Linked DNA regions of Endozoicomonas gorgoniicola. The main gene of each other region encodes a partner of the protein of the gene in region 2 in a complex. Links are inferred from orthologs where the notes say so. Each region holds a gene or a part of one and is shown on either strand. Other genes may lie near its edges.

Region 1 (7,400 bases), 3.9 Mb from region 2 along the record:
TTGATGTCAGAGAACTGCGCAGACGGGTCACCTCACCCGGCGGCACGACAGAGCAGGCCATCAGAGCGCTTCAGACAGGTGGCCTGGAGCAACTGGTTGAACAGGCCATGCAGGCTGCCGTTGAGCGGGCGGCTGAAATGACCAGACAACTGGCTGACTAATGCCTGTCGGGGTTGAATAACAGCCCGTAACAACATAACTATTACTTGTGATTTGCTATTTATTTGAAGGATATCTATGTCAGCACTCTCTTCCAGCCTGGTATTCCTGATTCAGGCACTGGGTGGCCTGTACATCATGGCGGTGTTGCTGCGGTTTATTCTGCAGCTGGTTCGTGCCGATTTTTACAACCCGATTTCTCAGGCCATTGTTAAAATCACCGCACCGCTACTGAACCCATTGCGCAAAATCATCCCCGGTGTTGGTGGTATGGACATTGCGTCGCTGGTTCTGGCACTGGCGCTGCAAATTGGTCTGTTCTATGTGCTGTTCATGCTGAAAGGTTTTGTCCTGGCTGGCATTCCGCTCCCCGCCGTTCTGCTGTTGAGTCTGAAAGAACTGGCTGTTGAAGTTCTGAACATCTACATGTTCAGCCTGATTGTTATTGCCATTGCCAGCTGGGTAGCCCCTGGCAGCTATAACCCCGGACTGATGTTGCTGCACCAGATTACCGAGCCCCTGTCCAGCCGTATTCGCAAGGTGATTCCACCTTTGGGTGGTCTGGACTTTTCCTTGATGGTGCTGGTTCTGATCATTATTACCCTGAAAAACTTTATCGCCGCTCTTTAATCTTGCCCTGCTGTTCCGATGCTATTAGTAGTTGATCAACTTGTGGATAACTCATGGCATCGGATACGCTTTTCCGCCGCTCCTCTCTACCTGTGTTTCAGAGTGTCGCAGTTTTATTGCTGACTGCCTGTTTTTTTGCCACCGCAGACACGACAAAAAACAGTGGTGAAGTGCTGGTCAATTCAGAAACTGACATGCCTTACACCCATTATCTCAAGGGACTAAGGATCAAACCCGGTTACGAGCTACAAATTAAAGGTCAGAACAACAGTGACTCGGTTTTGATTCTGATTGTCCGTATCGACAATAACCGCTCAAAAAATTATTACACCCGCTATAACCGGCAATTCAGTATACAACCAGGGCCATTCTCCCTGACCGTTCCCATGACGGGTCTGAAAACCTCTGGCAAGCAGCCACTGACTCTCCCTTACACCAAGATGATCATCTTCACCGCCGGAAGCAGTGACGATATGATTCTGACACACGCCCGGATAACGCCTCCGCCACCTCGCCCGAAAAGGGTTATGGCCCTGGATTTTGGTAGAGAGGACAGTCCGGTGTTTCCCGGATTTGAACCGGTGACTGCCAAAGACAAACGACTCAGCGGAACACTGTTACAGCGCTTTCGTCCTTCCGGCGACGCATTGATGCAGGATGGACTGGAAGGTATTGATTCCTTCTCAGCGCCCTGGGAAAACGGACAATGGAAACTGACAATCTGGTTGCAGGAGCAGGGAGAATGGGAGTATCTGCCACACTTTATGCAAAGAAAAGTACGGGTTCAGGGACAAACCATTGTCGACGAAAGCTATAACACCAGCCAGTGGCTATCGGACGTTTATTTTGCCGGTGCTAAAAAAGAAGCCGTGATTGATGGAGACCAGTGGCAACTGATCGGAGAACGCAGAACCAGACCGGTAACATCGACAGTCACTATTACCGACAACCAGTTCACGGTTGAGTGGATTGGCGACCGCGCTGCCCGCTATGCGGCCGGGCTGGTGCTTGAACCTCTGGATGGTCAGTTTGCTGCGGATGCAGACAAACAGCGACAAGCGCGTTTTATGGAAAGCTGGCCTGCTACCCTCCCCGAGTTCCCGCGTCCACAGAAACTCAGCATCAGCGATAAGTCAGAACAACCATCAACCAATTTGGAAACCTATAAAGTCTACCCAACGGCCAGAAACTCATTACTAAACCTTAACTTCAGGATCAACAGCCCGGAGCCTGACAACAACCCGGTTATTGCCATTGCCAACCCTCGCAACAGTAAGGGACAAAAGCTGGCACTTAAATCCCGCTATGGTCACTGGCGCTTTGAGCGCCCTCATCCGAATGCCAACAGGCTGGTGGCCGCAGACAGTTACCTTCGTGCTGACCTCACCCGCATGACCCTCAATCCGGAATTACCACGTCACCTTTACCTGCAAGTGGAAATCCCCGCTGACACGGAGCCGGGTATCTACACAGGCAGCCTGCAACTGTTGAGCAAAGGGGCACTGAAAGTGGTCGAGTTTGCCGTCGATGTGATGCCTGTCGATCTGCCCGATATGAAGCACTCTGTCGGGCTTTATCTGGAACATGCACCGTTTTATGAATGGTTCCCCGAAAAACGCAAGCTAAAATCCATTGCCGCCGCCTGCGATCTCTCTCTACTCAGATCAATGGGCTTCACCAATGTTGCCCCCTCACTGGAAGCACCGATTGACCAGAATCACAGAAAAAAGCTGATTAACCAGCTGAAACAGTTACGGTTGTTCGGTTTTAAGGGTCCCACCCTGGCTTATGTTCCACTCAAATATCTATTGTCTGTTCAGCCTCAGGATGAGGCTCTGCAGTCTCTTTCCAGAGTTCGGGACGATGCGACTGTTGCCCGGGTGGAAACACCGTTCTGGTCGATTTACGACGAACCTCATCCGGAAAAGTTCTCTGCCATCAAAGATACAGCCATTAAGCTGCACAACCAGTCCGTGGACATGAAAACCGCCGGACACCTTAACAACCCCAGGCAGGATGAGCTGCTGAGTGTTACCGATCTGGCAATTATTAATCATGGTTTCGGTGTCAGTAAGGCCGTGATAGAGAACCTGAAAAAAAGCAGTACGGTCTGGCTCTACAATATGCCCGTACCCAGGCTGGCTGCCGGATTTTACCTGTGGAAAAGCAATCCGGATGGTTATCTGCAATGGCATGGCCGAATGCCAACCGCAGACCCTTTTGACCCGACCGATGGCCGCGAAGGGGATGTCATTTACCTGTATCCGTGGCAGGGAAACTGTCCGGGCACCATGGATATCCACAAGCGCCTGCTGGATCTGCATGAAGCTACGATCGACTTGCGCTGGCTTCAGTGGCTGGACGCTCAGGCAGAAAGCAACATCGACGCCAGGGAGCTTGTTGAGAAACTGCGTAATGCCATACCCGATGAATGGAAAAAGGCTCAGGAAAGTCTGTCAGCACAGCAGTTAATACTGATGCGCAAAAGTATTATGAGGCTGGTTCGGGAGCTATCTACCCCCGAGCCTGCTTCAGAATAGTCACCGTGTTGGGAGTTACAAAAGCAGCATACGAATATCCGCCAGCAGCTGCCCTAACATTGTCGTAAACCGGGCAGCGTCTGCCCCGTTAACGACACGGTGATCATAAGACAGTGACAGAGGGCACATCAGTTTCGGCTCAAAGTCACTGCCATTCCATACCGGCTTCATAGCCGCTTTGGAAATGCCCAGAATAGCGACTTCCGGCGCATTCACAATGGGCGTAAAAGCTGTACCGCCAATGGAGCCCAGGCTGGAAATGGTAAAGCAGCCACCCTGCATTTCATCAGGCTTGAGCTTCTTGTCACGAGCTTTTCCAGCCAGTTCAATGCATTCTGCTGACAGCTCCCAGATGCTCTTCTTATCCACATCCTTAATAACTGGTACCAGCAAACCGTCCGGCGTATCCACAGCCACACCGATATTGATGTATTTCTTGTAAATCACTGATTCGCTATCAGCGCTCAGGGAAGAGCAAAACTGTGGCATTTCCTTCAGCACGTAGGCACAGGCTTTCAGGAAGAATGGCAGCGGTGTCAGCTTGGTGCCACGGGCTTCTGCCATCGCTTTTTGATCTTTGCGAAAAGCTTCGAGGTCGGTGATATCCGCTTTATCGAACTGGGTAACATGAGGCACATTCAGCCAGGAACGCTGGAAGTTTTGCGCCGCTACTTTACGCAGACGGTTCAGGGCGACTTCTTCAATGTCACCCCACTTCGCATAATCCTGGGCAGGTACCGGCGGAATGCCCATGCCACCGGAAACACCCTGAGGCTGGCGGGCTTCTTTTAGTTTGGTTTTAACGTAAGCCTGTACATCTTCTTTCAGAATCCGTGTGCGTGGGCCTGTGCCTTTTACAAACTCAAGATCAACACCAAACTCCCGGGCCAGCTTGCGCACAGCCGGTCCCGCATGGAAATGCTTGTTGCCTTGTTCCAACTCTTTGCCTTGTTTCAACTCTGCCAGATCCTGTGTCGGAGCCTCTGCCGGAGCTGTAGCGACAGGAGCAGACCGGGGAGCTTCAGGAGCTGGTTCAGCAGGCTTGTCAGTTTCAGCAGACCCGGTTACAGGCGTTTCAGCAGAACCGCCACCAGCCACCTCAACCTTCAGAATCAGGTCGCCCTGATTCATCACGTCGCCTTCTTTGATCAGAATATCTTTTACCACACCGCTGACGGGCGAAGGGACTTCCATGGTGGCTTTATCGGATTCGAGAACAACCAGTGAATCATCTTCTGCAATGCTGTCACCAACGGCAACGCAGATCTCGATGACCGGTACATTTTCTGTCCCCAGATCTGGCACCAGCACATCTTCAACAGAGCTGGCTTCAACAGAACTGGCTGCAACACTCGCTACAACACTCTCTACATCAGGAGCCGGTTTAATCTTTTCAGGTTCAGGAGATGCCTTCTCAGGCACTGCTTCCGGAACCGGAGCATTGTCAGTTTCAGGCTCTGCTCCTGACGTCGCCAGTTTCAGCAGGTCATCCCCTTCTGAAACCGTATCCCCCACTTTCAGTAATAATTCAACCACCTGGCCATCTTTCGGGGCGGGTACTTCCATGGTGGCTTTATCGGACTCCAGAACAATCAGAGAGTCCTCTGCGGCTACTGAATCACCCGTTGCAACGCAGACTTCAATGACTTCTGCGCTGCCACTGCCGATGTCAGGAACCTTGATAATTTCATCACTCATTTGTTATACCTTCCAGCATGAAGCCCCGGCTCTTCGACGAGAGACAGGGCATCACTTTATCAGCAGTACACAGGGTTAGCTTTTTCGCCGTCGATGTTATATTTCTTCAGGGCGCTGGTCACTACTGAAGGTTCAATTTCACCCTCTTTTACCAGCCCGGTCAACGCGGCCACCACAACGAAATAGCGGTCAACCTCGAAGAACTCGCGCAGTTTTGCGCGCGTATCTGAACGACCAAAGCCATCGGTCCCCAGAGTGATGTAAGTACCCGGAACAAAATCGCGAATCTGGTCAGAGTACACCTTCATGTAATCACTGGCGGCAATGACAGGTCCTTTTCTGTTCGCCAGTTGTTTCTCAACCCAGCTCACCTGCAGTTCTGCTTCCGGGTTCAGCATGTTATGACGGGCAGCGTTCAGGCCATCACGACGCAGTTCGTTGAAGCTGGTTGCGCTCCAGATATCGGATTCAATGTCAAAGTCATCACGCAGCAACTGCGCTGCCGCACGCACTTCTTCCAGAATTGTGCCGCAACCGATCAGCTGAACACGCAGACCTTCGGTATTTTTGCCTTCTTCAAAGCAGTAGAGACCTTTAACAATACCTTCCAGCACATCGTCGCCTTCAGGCAGGGCAGGCATCTTGTAGCTGTCGTTCATCGTGGTGATGTAGTACCAGACACTCTCATTTTCACCATACATACGACGCAAGCCGTCCTGGATGATCACAGCCAGCTCGTAGCCGTAAGTCGGATCGTAGCTGATGCAATTCGGCACAGTGGAAGCCAGTACATGGCTATGGCCGTCCTGATGCTGCAGCCCTTCACCATTCAGGGAGGTTCGACCGGAAGTCGCACCGATCAGGAAACCTCTGGCCTGAATATCCCCCGCTGCCCATGCCAGGTCGCCTGTACGCTGGAATCCGAACATGGAGTAGAATGCATAGAACGGAATCATGGGGACATTGTTGCTGCTGTAGGAAGTGGCAGCCGCGATCCACGCCGCATGCGCACCGGCTTCGTTAATGCCTTCCTCAAGAATCTGTCCGGTTTTGGATTCCTTGTAAAACATAACCTGGTCAGAATCCACCGGATCGTACTTCTGGCCTTTCGCAGAGTAGATACCCAGCTGGCGGAACATGCCTTCCATACCAAAGGTTCGGGCTTCGTCCGGAATAATGGGAACGATATGCTTGCCAATGTTCTTGTCTTTTGCCAAAGCGCCCAGAACCCTGACATACGCCATGGTCGTGGAAATTTCACGTTCACCACTGCCTTTGAGTACCGCATCCAGCGACGACAGTTCGGGAACGGTCAGCTGCACATCTGACTGAACCCGGCGGGAAGGAATAAAGCCACCCAGTTTCTCACGATGCTTGCGCATGTAGATCATTTCCGGACTGTCTTCCGCCGGTTTGAAGTAAGGCAGCCCGGGCAGGTCTTCATCCCTGATGGGCAGATCAAAGCGATCACGGAACTGTTTCAGGTCATCAATCGGCAGTTTCTTAACATTGTGACTGATGTTGGAAGCTTCGCCTGTGGTACCCGTACCATAACCCTTAACGGTCTTCGCCAGAATCACGGTTGGCTGTCCGGTATGGTTCACAGCGGCGTGGTAAGCCGCGTAAACTTTGTAAGGATCGTGACCACCACGGTTCAGTCGCCAGATGTCGTCATCAGACAGATGCTCAACCAGCTTCAGGGTTTCCGGATAGCGACCAAAGAAGTTTTCACGGGTCCAGGCACCACCTTTTGCCTTGCAGTTCTGGTAATCACCGTCAACGGCTTCATCCATCAACTGTTGCAGCATGCCGTCTTTGTCTTTGGCAAAGAGTTGATCCCAGTGACGACCCCAGGTGACTTTCAGGACATTCCAGCCAGCACCACGGAATACCCCCTCCAGCTCCTGAATAATCTTGCCATTGCCCCTGACTGGCCCATCCAGACGTTGCAGGTTGCAGTTTACAACGAAGATAAGGTTGTCGAGGTTTTCACGCCCTGCCAGTGAGATAGCACCCAGGGATTCCGGCTCGTCCATCTCACCGTCACCCAGAAATGCCCAGACCTTGCGGTCCTGATCCGGCGCCAGGCCCCGGTTAATCAGGTACTTCATAAAATGTGCCTGATAGATTGCCTGCAACGGCCCAAGCCCCATGGATACAGTCGGAAACTGCCAGAAGTCAGGCATCAGCCAGGGGTGCGGATAAGACGACAGACCTTTGCCATCGACCTCCTGACGGAAACTGTTGAGCTGCTCTTCTGATAGCCGCCCTTCCAGAAAAGCACGGGAATAAATACCGGGAGCTGTGTGTCCCTGGTAATAAACCAGATCGCCCTCACGGTCGTTTTCATGACCATGAAAGAAATAGTTGTAA
Region 2 (7,270 bases):
GTTGCGTAGCCGTTATAAGGATCAGTTTGAAAAACACCACGGGGTCAAGCTCGGCTTTATGTCTTTCTTTGTAAAAGCTTGTACTGAAGCCCTTAAGCGTTTCCCGGCTGTGAATGCTTCGATTGATGGCAATGATATTGTTTATCACGGTTACCAGGATGTCGGTGTGGCAGTATCCAGTGACAGGGGGCTGGTTGTGCCGGTTCTGCGTGACGCGGAAGCCATGAGCCTGGCTGATATTGAGACAAAAATCCGCGAGTACGGACAGAAAGCCCAGGCAGGCAAGCTGGGCATTGAAGATATGACAGGTGGCACCTTTACCCTGTCTAATGGCGGTGTTTTTGGTTCGCTGCTCTCTACTCCGATTCTGAACCCGCCCCAGTCAGCCATTCTTGGCATGCATAAAATTCAGGAGCGCCCGATGGCCGTTAACGGGCAGGTGGAAATTCTGCCCATGATGTATCTGGCGCTATCCTACGACCACCGCTTGCTGGATGGCAAAGAGGCGGTCACCTTCCTTGTGACTATCAAGGAATTACTCGAAGATCCTGCACGCATACTGCTGGAATTATAAGTTGTAGACAATGAGTGGATGACTGTTTCGGCAGTCATCAGATTTATTTGCTAGGAATAGAAATTATGGCAAATCAGTTCGACGTCGTCGTTATTGGAGCTGGACCAGCGGGTTATGTTTGTGCTATTCGCGCCGCTCAACTGGGACTAAAAACCGCTTGTATTGAAAAGTGGTCAGACGACAAGGGGAAGACATTGCTGGGCGGCACCTGTCTAAACGTTGGGTGCATTCCTTCCAAGGCGCTGCTGGACAGTTCACACAAATTCGTTGAGGCACAGAAAGACTTTGCCATTCATGGTATCAAACATGAAGGGGTCGAGATGGATGTGCCGAAAATGATGGCCCGTAAAGACAAGATTGTTCAGACCCTGACCACTGGCGTTGGTGGTTTGTTCAAGGCTAACGGGGTAACACTGCTGGAAGGTGCGGGCAAGGTTCTGGCAGCGAAGCAGGTGGAGTTAACCAGGGGTGACGGCAGTGTAGAAATTATCGAAACCGCTAATGTGGTGATTGCGACCGGCTCCCGCCCGATCGACATACCACCGACTCCGGTTGATAACGATCTGATTGTTGACTCAACCGGTGCGCTTGAATTCAGGGAAGTGCCAAAGCGTCTTGGTGTGATTGGTGCAGGTGTGATTGGTCTGGAGCTGGGGAGTGTCTGGGGGCGTCTGGGTTCAGAGGTTGTGGTTCTTGAGGCCCTTGATCAGTTTCTGCCAGCTGCGGATCAGCAGATTGCTAAAGAGTCCATGAAAATCATAAAAAAACAGGGACTGGATGTGCGTCTGGGAGCCCGGGTGACAGGGTCGGAAATCAGGGAAAAAGAAGTTCATGTTACGTATGTAGATAGTGAAGGCAAAGAGAATTCATTAATTTTTGACAAGCTCATTGTCGCCGTAGGTCGACGTCCTTATACTGAGGGCCTGCTTGCTCCTGACAGCGGTGTAAATCTGGATGAACGTGGTTTTATTTTTGTCGATGACCACTGTGCAACCGATGTACCGGGTGTCTATGCTGTTGGTGATGTCGTACGAGGGCCAATGCTTGCGCATAAAGGCAGTGAAGAAGGCGTTATGGTTGCCGAAATCATTGCTGGCCAGAAAGCCCAGATGAACTATGATCTGGTTCCATCAGTTATTTATATTCATCCTGAAATTGCCTGGGTTGGAAAGACTGAAGAAGAGGTCAAGGCGGAAGGTAATGAATACAAAGTAGGGACCTTCCCATTTGCTGCCAGTGGCAGGGCCCTGGCAGCAAATGATAAAGACGGAATGGTGAAAGTGATCGCTGATAAAGCGACAGACCGCATTCTGGGTGTCCATGTGGTTGGACCCAGTGCGGCAGATCTGGTTCAGCAGGGCGTTATTGCAATGGAATTCGCTGCCAGCAGCGAAGACCTTGCTTTGACAATTTTCTCTCACCCGACGTTAAGTGAAGCTTTACATGAAGCGGTACTGGCTGTGGATGGTCATGCCATTCATATAGCTAATCGCAAGCGGCGTTGATCATTTGATATAAATACTGGAGTTGCTTTTTTAAAGGATTAAGGCAATTCCAGACTGGTAGCAGTGATCAATGGAATAATGCTGGCTCCTGTTTATTTTCAGGCAGTTGCTGCATTAAAGAGTTTGATCTGCAAATGTGGATCGTGGGACTATTTTTTAAGGAAATACAGTTTTCAGACTCACAGGCTATTACTATGCCCGGAAGTGTGAACTGTATTTCTACTCATGGCTGTTTTAATAACAATAATATTAACAACAATGGTAGTGTCAGTATGAATCTCCACGAATATCAGGGTAAGCAACTGTTTGCTGAATATGGCCTGCCTGTGTCTAAGGGTATTGCCGCCGACACGCCGAAAGAGGCAGTAGCCGCAGCAGACATCATTGGTGGCGACAAATGGGTTGTCAAGGCTCAGGTCCATGCCGGCGGACGTGGTAAAGCCGGCGGCGTAAAGTTGGTAAGCAGCAGGGATGAAATCCGGGCATTCGCAGAACAGTGGCTGGGTAAGAATCTGGTTACCTACCAGACCGATGAAAATGGTCAGCCGGTGAGTAGAATTCTGGTAGAAAGTTGTACCGATATTGATCAGGAACTGTATCTGGGTGCCGTGGTTGATCGTTCCAGCCGTCGTATTGTTTTTATGGCATCGACTGAAGGTGGCGTTGAAATTGAGAAGGTAGCCGCTGAAACACCGGAAAAAATTCTCAAGGCGATCATTGATCCTCTGGCAGGTGCGCAGCCTTATCAGGGACGGGAGCTAGCTTTCAAACTAGGCCTTCAGGGTGATCAGGTTAAGCAGTTCACCAAAATTTTTCTCGGACTGGCCCGGTTATTTCAGGAAAATGACCTGGCACTGCTGGAAATTAATCCGCTGGTGATCACATCCGAAGGTAATCTTCACTGTCTTGATGCAAAAGTGGTGATCGACGGCAATGCCATGTACCGGCAGCCCAAGCTGAAAGCCTTTCATGATCCTTCACAGGAAGATTCCAGAGAAGCTCATGCTGCCCAGTGGGAATTAAACTATGTTGCCCTGGAGGGCAATATTGGTTGTATGGTCAATGGTGCGGGTCTGGCCATGGGTACCATGGATATTGTTAAGTTGCATGGTGGCGCTCCGGCAAACTTTCTTGATGTCGGTGGTGGTGCGACCAAGGACAGAGTCAGCGAGGCGTTCAAGATTATTCTTTCAGACGACAGTGTAAAAGCGGTTCTGGTTAACATCTTCGGTGGTATCGTTCGCTGCGACCTGATTGCAGATGGCATTATTGGTGCCGTTAAGGAAGTGGGTGTTGAAGTACCCGTAGTGGTTCGGCTGGAAGGCAACAATGCCGAGCTGGGCGCGCAGAAGCTGGCTGACAGTGGTCTGGACATTATTGCAGCAACCAGTTTGACAGAAGCTGCGCAACAGGTTGTTACAGCAGCAGAGGGCAAGTAATGAGCATCCTGATTAATAAAGACACTAAAGTTATCTGCCAGGGATTTACGGGCTCTCAGGGTACCTTCCATTCTGAACAGGCCATTGCTTACGGCACAAAGATGGTGGGTGGTGTCACCCCGGGCAAGGGTGGGCAGATCCACCTTGGCCTGCCCGTATTTAATACGGTGGCTGAAGCCGTTGATAGCACCGGAGCTGAGGCATCAGTGATTTATGTGCCTGCTCCCTTCTGTAAGGATTCTATTCTTGAAGCGGCAAATTCAGGTATCCGGCTGATAGTCTGCATTACTGAGGGTATTCCAACACTGGATATGCTGGAGTGCAAAGTTCGTTGTGATGAACTCGGGGTTCAGTTGATTGGGCCTAACTGTCCGGGGGTTATTACGCCGGGAGAGTGCAAGATTGGAATTATGCCGGGTCATATTCACAAGCCGGGCAAAGTTGGAATCGTTTCCCGTTCAGGTACGCTGACCTATGAAGCGGTTAAGCAGACAACGGACTATGGTTTTGGGCAGTCTACCTGTGTTGGCATAGGTGGCGATCCGATTCCCGGTTCAAACTTTATCGATATTCTGGAAAAGTTTGAGAAAGATACCCAGACGGAAGCCATTGTCATGATTGGTGAGATTGGTGGTACCGCAGAAGAAGAGGCTGCGGCCTTTATCAAGGATCATGTGACCAAACCAGTGGTTTCTTATATTGCTGGTGTGACTGCACCTCCGGGTAAGCGAATGGGACATGCGGGCGCTATCATCTCGGGTGGTAAAGGTACTGCTGACGAAAAGTTTGCAGCGCTTGAAGCGGCGGGTGTTCGAACGGTTAGAAGCCTTGCTGATATTGGTGAAGCGCTTAAAGATGTAACGAACTGGTAATTTTACGACCAGTTATCGTTGTAAACTATCCTGCCGACAACTCTTGTCAACAAGTCTTGTCAACAACTCTTGTCAACAAAGTAAGCCCCGACTTTTTTCAAGTCGGGGTTTAATTCTGTTAGCCATTGAAAGCTCTGGGTTTGTCGTTGCAACCTGTCTGGTGTTGTGTTCTAGTAGCGCACGACTGATGTTCACCACTTGCAATGGCTCGCGAAATACCAGTCTTTATTTATTTCATAGTTGTCAGGGATTAGCCCGTGGGTACGCCTTACCTGAATCCAGATAAATACCGCTTTATTCGAGCGCTTCGACCATTCTCTTATTCTGTTGCGTTAATTACCTGTGGCCTTGGCGTAACCTTGTCGTTTGTCCATGATTTGGGAGATCCCCTGAGAGGTGTACTCGTCATCCTGGCCGGAGTCTTGTTGCAGGCTGCCAGTAATCTGGCTAACGATCATGCAGACCTGGCTTTGTGGAAAAATCGCACGGGGAGAATGGCTGTGCTGGCGGTCAAACGTATCCGGTTTAATTTTCTGGTTGCAGGTGTGCTTACCTTCATTGCCTCTTTAATGGGTATTTATCTGGTGATTGATGTTGGCTGGCAGCTGCTGGTCTTTGGAGCTTCTGGCATTATTGCCGGTTATTTTTATACGGGTGGACCTATTTATTACAAAAGCCGTGGTCTGGGGGTTCCTGCCGTTTTCCTGCTTACCGGGGTTCTTATGGTCAGTGGTTCCTATTATGCAGTGTCTGCGGAGTGGAGTAATAAGGTTGTATTAATTTCTCTGCCGGTTAGCCTGTTGGCGTCAGCCTTGCTGCTGGCTAATGAATTGAGGGATTACCTTGATGATAAAGCGAATAAAATCGGTACTCTGACAGTAAAGATTGGCTTTAATAACTCTAAAGCGCTGTACGCTTTGTGCCTTTTATTAACTTACCCATTGAGTTTTTATCTGTTTATTATTGGCGCGATACAAAACCCTTTATTATTACTTCTATCTTTAGTCTTTGTCTGGCAACCACTTCGATTGCTGATGTGCGAAGTCGGTGATGTCCAGTTGGTGAGCTTGCCCCCATTGACTGGTCGCTACTTCATTGCTTTTGGAGTGGGTTATATTTTCAGTGTGATGTAAAAAAGGGCTGAAACCAGCCCTTTTTTAATGATGTTTTCTAATCCTTTGATTGCCAGGGAGCCTTATCCTGCTTTCGAAGGTCAAAGGCTTCTGCCTCAAACAGTGAATCCAGGTTGTCCGGCAAGGTGTCAGGTTTGCCTGGCGCGCTTTGCAGAACCCTAAGTTTAGAGAAACGATCCTGTGTGGCTTTCGCTAGTGTTTCAGAGTTCCGCATAATGGTTGGGCGAATAAAGAGCATAAGGTTTCGTTTTTTATTCGTTGTATTTGTACTTCGGAAGAGTTGCCCTAATAGAGGGATATCTCCGAGCAAAGGTACTTTGGACTTACTGGCTCCTGATTCATCTTCAATCAAACCACCGATCACGATAGTCTGACTGTCATCAACCAATACTGTTGTTTTAAGGGTTCGGGTGTTAAATACAAAATCGTCTTCTATGACAACGGTTTGGTCAAGCGTTGAGATTTCTTGCTCTAGCTCAAGCCGAATGCTGTTACCTTCATTGATATGAGGCGTTATTTTTAGTTTGACACCAATATCTTTACGTTCTGTGGTAGTAAATGGGTTGCTGGATGAACCCTGACTACCAGTTTGATAAGAGCCAGTTTTTATTGGTACATTTTTACCAACCTGAAATTCTGCTTCTTCATTATCAAGCGTCAGCATGCTTGGGGTAGAGAGTATGTTGCTGTTGGCTTTTTTGCTCAATGCAGTGACTAGTACACCAAAGTTTGCGCCTCTGAGCGCAAGTGTTCCGATTGGAATATTTTTTGCGTTATTCTCCAAAGGACTGCCAATGACTGAACTAATGTTGGTTTCGCCTTTTTCTCCCCTTGAAGATATAGTTTTGGTTCCATCAATACCCCACTGAACCCCCAGAGCATCACCGATATCACCGGACACTTCAACAATAGCGCCCTCAAGCAAAACCTGCGCCCTTGGAACATCCAGCTGTCGGACAATGTGTTCCATCTCTGTCAGCGTTTCGGGGTCCGCAATAAGTATTAGTGCATTCTGGGTTTCATCAGCTTTTACGAAGACGTTCTGGTTTTTGTTCTTGCTGCTTTTACCGGAGGGCTGCCCTTTTGCCTGTACTTTTGGGGCGGCAGAAGCTGGCTGTGATGCAGGAGCAGACGCGGATGACTTGCCTATTTTATCCTGACTGTCCTGAATGGTACCTGATGCCTCAGAGAGGATTTCAGCCAGGTTTTTCGAGTCGGCATAACTCAGGAACATCACCTTGGTAGTGGATTTTCGGATGCCTTGCTTATCCAGGGTTTCAACCAGTTTTCGAACCCGAATCCGCTTACTGGAATTACCTTTGATCACCAGCCGGTTGCTGCGTTCGTCAGCAATGACCTGTAGTCCACTGGGTAACTGACCCTTGGCAGTTGTCAGGGTGTCCTGAATAATTTTGGCAATATCGCCAACCCAGGCGTGTTTCAGCTGTATCACTTCATAATCATTGTTGCCCGCTTCATCCAGCTCCTTAACCAGCTTGGCGATGCGTTCAACGTTATCGGCAAGGTCGCTGACAATAACGGCATTGCTGGACGCAGAAGCGGCAGCATGACCGTATTGTGCAATAAGTGGCCTGATAATCGGAATCAGCTCGATAGAGGAAACGCTGTGCAGTTCAATGACTCTTGTTGTCATGACTGCATCGCGTGGTTTTTGTGTCGATTCGTTCGGGCTGCTGGTTTTTGCGGTTGTGCTGGGAACAATATTGATGATGTTGCCTTTGGGAAT

The links.
Region 1: the proteins of lpdA (region 2) and aceF are in contact, whole or in part, in a crystal structure (PDB 1EBD), measured with the Geobacillus stearothermophilus proteins. The link is inferred for Endozoicomonas gorgoniicola from one-to-one orthologs. Residues at the interface, in WP_049624544.1 of Geobacillus stearothermophilus: Pro340, Ser341, Asp344, Tyr345, Arg403, Asp406, Val408, Glu431, Ala432, Gly433, Asp438; in WP_033016211.1 of Geobacillus stearothermophilus: Ile130, Ala131, Met132, Pro133, Arg136, Arg140, Glu141, Asn155, Arg157.

Annotation. Positions count from the first base shown.
Region 1 is NZ_JAPFCC010000001.1:4,641,286-4,648,685, reverse strand. What follows is about bases 2,687-5,675. They hold aceF (dihydrolipoyllysine-residue acetyltransferase), read right to left. Parts: upstream 5,028-5,675; coding sequence 3,345-5,027; downstream 2,687-3,344. Other genes in these bases: aceE (pyruvate dehydrogenase (acetyl-transferring), homodimeric type), read right to left, coding at 5,087-5,675; NX722_RS20825 (hypothetical protein), read left to right, coding at 2,687-3,329. In the rest of the region: proC (pyrroline-5-carboxylate reductase), read left to right, coding at 1-161; NX722_RS20830 (YggT family protein), read left to right, coding at 238-789; more of NX722_RS20825, read left to right, coding at 843-2,686; more of aceE, read right to left, coding at 5,676-7,400.
Region 2 is NZ_JAPFCC010000001.1:787,795-795,064, forward strand. What follows is about bases 1-2,859. They hold lpdA (dihydrolipoyl dehydrogenase), read left to right. Parts: upstream 1-639; coding sequence 640-2,079; downstream 2,080-2,859. Other genes in these bases: odhB (2-oxoglutarate dehydrogenase complex dihydrolipoyllysine-residue succinyltransferase), read left to right, coding at 1-574; sucC (ADP-forming succinate--CoA ligase subunit beta), read left to right, coding at 2,352-2,859. In the rest of the region: more of sucC, read left to right, coding at 2,860-3,518; sucD (succinate--CoA ligase subunit alpha), read left to right, coding at 3,518-4,390; NX722_RS03635 (prenyltransferase), read left to right, coding at 4,648-5,523; type II secretion system secretin GspD, read right to left, coding at 5,561-7,270. UniProt on the Escherichia coli protein: Lipoamide dehydrogenase is a component of the glycine cleavage system as well as of the alpha-ketoacid dehydrogenase complexes.